DNA from 2 places in the Geobacillus sp. Manikaran-105 genome. Region 1 is predicted to be linked to the other one. Evidence: riboswitches for the same ligand, from Rfam matches in the RefSeq annotation. Region 1 holds a riboswitch; the other holds the start of a gene.
What was found. Region 1 has a riboswitch for FMN ahead of CV945_RS04570 (ECF transporter S component). Riboswitches for the same ligand answer to the same signal wherever they lie in the genome.
Positions count from the first base shown of each region.

Region 2: another riboswitch for FMN. It lies ahead of ribD (bifunctional diaminohydroxyphosphoribosylaminopyrimidine deaminase/5-amino-6-(5-phosphoribosylamino)uracil reductase RibD); the one in region 1 lies ahead of CV945_RS04570 (ECF transporter S component).

Region 1 is NZ_PIJG01000009.1:62,478-64,954, forward strand. Features, by position in the region: gene pepT (peptidase T) at 1-704, opposite strand, end outside; partial or broken gene CV945_RS04565 (threonine synthase) at 900-1,139, shown strand; FMN riboswitch at 1,222-1,354, shown strand; gene CV945_RS04570 (ECF transporter S component) at 1,511-2,095, shown strand; gene CV945_RS04575 (sulfite oxidase-like oxidoreductase) at 2,138-2,477, opposite strand, start outside.
Region 2 is NZ_PIJG01000024.1:20,128-22,604, reverse strand. Features, by position in the region: gene CV945_RS08795 (peptidylprolyl isomerase) at 224-664, shown strand; gene CV945_RS17770 (hypothetical protein) at 651-779, shown strand; FMN riboswitch at 827-960, shown strand; gene ribD (bifunctional diaminohydroxyphosphoribosylaminopyrimidine deaminase/5-amino-6-(5-phosphoribosylamino)uracil reductase RibD) at 1,165-2,262, shown strand; gene ribE (riboflavin synthase) at 2,265-2,477, shown strand, end outside.

The DNA.
Region 1 (2,477 bases):
ATCATTTTTCCTTTTGCCGTGCCTGGGTGGACGTTTTTTCCTTTGATCGTGATTTTCGCTTCGGCAGCGTTAAAGCTTTCATACTCCAATTCGCCAAGCGGCCCGCCGTCGACCGTGTAGGCAAATTGGGCGCCGAATTTGGCAACGTCAAATTTGTGCGGTCCGCGGCCGATTTCCTCATCCGGGGTAAAGGCGACGCGCACTTTGCCGTGCTTGATCTCCGGGTGTTGGATGAGATAGTTCATCGCGGTCATAATTTCGGCGATTCCGGCTTTATCATCGGCGCCAAGCAGCGTCGTCCCATCGGTTGTAATCAGTGTATGCCCTTTGTAGCCGGCGAGCTCCGGGAAATCGTTTGGCGACAAGATGATGCCTTGTTCTTTGTTCAACACGATGTCGCCGCCGTCGTACTGTTCGATGATTTGCGGGTTGACGTTGGCTCCCGTAAACTCCGGAGCGGTGTCCATATGAGCCAAAAAGCCGATCACGGGCACGTTTTTGTCCGTATTGGCCGGCAGCGTCGCCATGACGTAGCCGTTTTCGTCGACTGTGACGTCTTCCATGCCGATCGACTTCAGCTCTTCGACGAGCATTCTCGCCAGCTCCCATTGCCCTTGAGTCGACGGGCATGTGCTGCTTTCTGGATCGGACTGGGTATTCACTTTGGCGTAGCGGATGAAGCGTTCGATCAATTCTTGTTTCATTTGTTCATCTCCTTTTTATGTATGAGTGTTGGGTGAATGCGCGAATCGCTTCTCCAATGCAGCGGAGCGGTTCCGTGTTTATTTTATCATATGCGATCTCCAACAAGGAAAGAGGGAGCGCCATGCGGCGCACGAGTTTTCCGCGGCCGGCGAGGCGGTTGGGATTTCGAAAGCGAAGGAATTGGGCGTCAAACCATTGGCGATGAGGCGATTTTGGCCGAGAAGCGGACGGTGGCGGAGCTCGAAGGGGCGTTCGTTTGCCCGGAAGGAGCGGCGGCGTTTGCGGCGGTCCGAAAATTGCGCGAGAGCGGCTGGATTCGCGACGGGGAGACGGTCGTCGTGCTCAACACGGGGACGGGATTGAAATACGCCGATTTGGTTCAAGTCGCCCCACCGGTGCTTGAACCGGGAGATTCGCTTTCGATGCGGGAATAATCAAGCTGTGAGCAAAAAACATAGACAAATTGAAAACAGTATTGTATGCTAAACTCATCAGAATAATTAAAAATGAAAAACGATTCATCTTCGGGGCAGGGTGAAATTCCCGACCGGCGGTGATGAGGCGCTTCGCCTCTCAGCCCGCGAGCCGCAAGGCAGGATCCGGTGCAAGTCCGGAGCCGACAGTATAGTCTGGATGGGAGAAGATGAAGGTTTGCCGGCGTTCGTTTTGGCGCATGCGAACGTCTAGTTGCGCACACCCTTTTTCTCCCTTAAGCCTTGTTCGGTTTAAGGGAGTTTTTGTTGGCGCTCGCAGCGGCAGCCTTCTTCTTGTGAGGATGAATCACGAGAAGGGGAGGAGAACAAGCATGAAACGCATTTCCATCCGCGCCTTTGTCAGCATCGGAGTGTTGGGCGCCATGGCGCATGTGCTGATGATGCTCAACTTTCCGCTGCCGCCGTTTCCGAACTTTTTGCTTGTTGACTTCAGCGACATCCCGGCGCTCATCGCCGCCTTGTTGTACGGCCCGCTCGCCGGTGTGGCGGTCGAACTATTGAAAAACGTGCTGAACTACGTGTTCGTCGGCAGCGCGACCGGCGTTCCGGTCGGCCAGATCGCCAACTTCACTGCCGGGGTGGCGTTCCTTTTGCCGGTTTCCTATATTTATCGGAAAGCCGCATCGAAAAAAGGCTTGCTGCTGGGGCTGGCGGCGGGAACAGTGACGATGGCGCTCGTCATGAGCGTGCTCAACTACTACGTCTTTTTGCCGGCGTATACGCTTTTCCTCGGCGCTCCGCAGATGAGCGCACCGGAAGCGAAGGCGTTGGTGGTATCGGCGATTTTGCCGTTTAACGCCGTCAAAGGAGCGATGGCGGCCATCGTATTTCAGCTTCTCTTTTGGCGTCTTCGTGCTTGGCTTGACAAACAGGCGGCATCTCGCCAAGCCGCTTGAGGAACAAAAAGCGAGGGTTTTTCCCTCGCTTTTTTGCGTTTGTCAAAAGCGAATCCGCGGCACCCACTCGGCAAACCGTTCTTCTTTAAACGGATTGGCGGTCATCGAATAGCCGCGCTCCTCCCAATAGCCCGGCTCATCTTCTTTCATAAAGCGGATGCCGGACGCCCATTTCGCCCCTTTCCATAAATAAAATGTCGCCGGCGGGATGAACCGGAGCGGATAGCCGTGCTTCGGCGAGATGTCCTGCCAGTCGTGATGCTTGTCTTTCCATCGATAAACAAACAAGGCATCGTCGCCCATCAGCGCGTCAAGCGGCAAGTTTGCCGAATAGCCGAACCGGTCGCCGTTTAAGTAGCCGTAAATTTTTACATATTTCACG
Region 2 (2,477 bases), on a different contig from region 1:
AAAGACGATTACCGTCACCGCCATCAACAACACCGTCGGACGCCCCCTTGCCAGTTTTGCTACGTCTATCATTCATCACTAGTGTACCCATTCCGATTCCATATAAATATATTATATTAAAAAAACAATGGACAGTTCGACGAGGCGGCATTTTGGCTTTCTTTCCCTTTCGAATCATGATATGATAAAAGCGGTTGAAGCGCAAAAAAGGAGCTGAAGTACCATGGCGAAAAAAGGATATATTTTGATGGAAAACGGTGGGAAAATCGAATTTGAACTATTCCCGAACGAAGCGCCGGTGACGGTCGCTAATTTTGAGAAATTAGCTAATCAAGGGTTTTACAACGGCTTGACGTTCCATCGCGTCATTCCCGGTTTTGTCAGCCAGGGAGGATGTCCGCGCGGCAACGGGACGGGCGATGCCGGCTATACGATTCCGTGTGAGACGGACCACAATCCGCACCGGCATGTTGCTGGCGCGATGTCAATGGCGCACCGCGGCCGCGACACCGGCAGCTGCCAGTTTTTCATCGTCCATGAGCCGCAGCCGCATTTGGACGGAGTGCATACGGTCTTTGGCCAAGTGACGTCGGGAATGGAGATTGTCAAAGCTATGAAAAATGGCGATGTCATGAAGGAAGTGAAAGTGTTTGACGAACCGTAAGCAACGGACGGAAGACGAGGAGCGGACAAGCCGGAACAATTGGCTTTTGTTTTTCATTTTGTTGGGGATGAGCCTATTGTGGGGAGCGGCGTACTGGTTTTGGGTCGTACAATGATGATTTCCGGCCGCTTTTGTGGTATAATAAACCTAATAATATAGTGAAGCCTCCTTCGGGGCAGGGTGAAATTCCCGACCGGCGGTGATGAGGCGCTATGCCTCTCAGCCCGCGAGCCGTATCGGCACGATCCGGTGTGATTCCGGAGCCGACAGTATAGTCTGGATGGGAGAAGGATGGCGATGTGCGCACGGCTGTTTTCGGCCGGCCTGGACGGCCGGCGCCGGTTTGGTGTAGCGGCGGCCGCTTTGTGTCGGTCGGTATGACATAGTTAACGAACAAATGTTCTTGTTTATTTGGCTGCACATCATGGTTCATTCTCTCATCAACGAACCCCCGGGGAAGTTCCGGGGGTTTATTTTTTAGAAAAAAAGGGGGGAGTGTGGTGTATCGCGATGAACATTATATGCGGCTTGCACTCGATGTCGCGAAAGCCGGAATCGGGCAAACGTCCCCCAATCCTGTCGTCGGTGCTGTTGTGGTCAATGGCGGAGCGGTCGTCGGGCTTGGCGCCCATTTAAAAGCGGGAGACCCGCATGCGGAAGTGCATGCGATCCGCATGGCCGGCGAGAAGGCGCGCGGGGCAACGGTGTACGTGACGCTTGAGCCGTGCAGCCATTACGGCAAAACGCCTCCATGCGCGGATTTGCTCATTCAAGCCGGCGTCCGCCGCGTCGTCATCGCGACAACCGACCCGAATCCGCTCGTCGCCGGGAAAGGGATCGACAAGCTGCGACGGGCGGGCATTGAGGTCGATGTCGGGCTGCTGAAAGAAGAGGCGGATGAGCTCAACCGGGTGTTTTTTCACTATATCGCGGCAAAAACGCCGTTTGTGACGTTAAAATACGCGTGCAGCCTCGATGGGAAAATTGCGACGGCGACCGGGGAAAGCAAATGGATTACGTCCGAGGCGGCGCGCCAAGATGTGCACCGCCTTCGCGCCCAGCATGACGCCATTTTGGTCGGCGTCAACACCGTGTTGGCGGACAATCCGAAGTTGACGGTCCGCATCGGGGAGCAACGGAAAAATCCGCTCCGCATCATTTTGGATACAAACTTGCATACGCCGCTTGACGCCCATGTCGTCACCGACCGGGAGGCGGAAACGTGGATCATCACCGGGAGCGGCATCAGCTGGGAAAAGGCCGAGGCATACGAGCGCCTCGGGGTGCGCATCATCCCGATGGCGGCTGCGCACATTCATGTGCGCGACGTGCTCCGGCTGCTCGGTGAGCAGCGCATTACGTCGCTGTTTGTGGAAGGCGGCTCGCGCGTTCATGACAGCTTCCTCCGGGCAGGGGCGGTCAATGAAGTGGTCGCCTACATCGCCCCGAAGCTGATCGGCGGCCGCGAAGCGCCGACGCCGGTCGGCGGCCTCGGCTTCTCGCGCCTTGAAGAGGCGATGGAGCTTGACATCCGGCAGTTGGAGATGGTCGGCCCGGATATAAAAGTCGTTGCTGCGGTGAAAAGGAGGGGGGAGTAAGGATGTTTACCGGTATTATTGAAGAGGTCGGCACGGTTGAACAAATGAGGCAAACGGGCGACGCCATCGTGATGGCGATTGGCGCCCGCCGGGTGCTCGAAGACGTTCGCCTCGGCGACAGCATCGCCGTCAACGGCGTCTGCCTGACCGTCACGTCGTTTACTGACCGGCGGTTTACCGTCGATGTCATGCCGGAGACCGTCAAGGCGACGGCG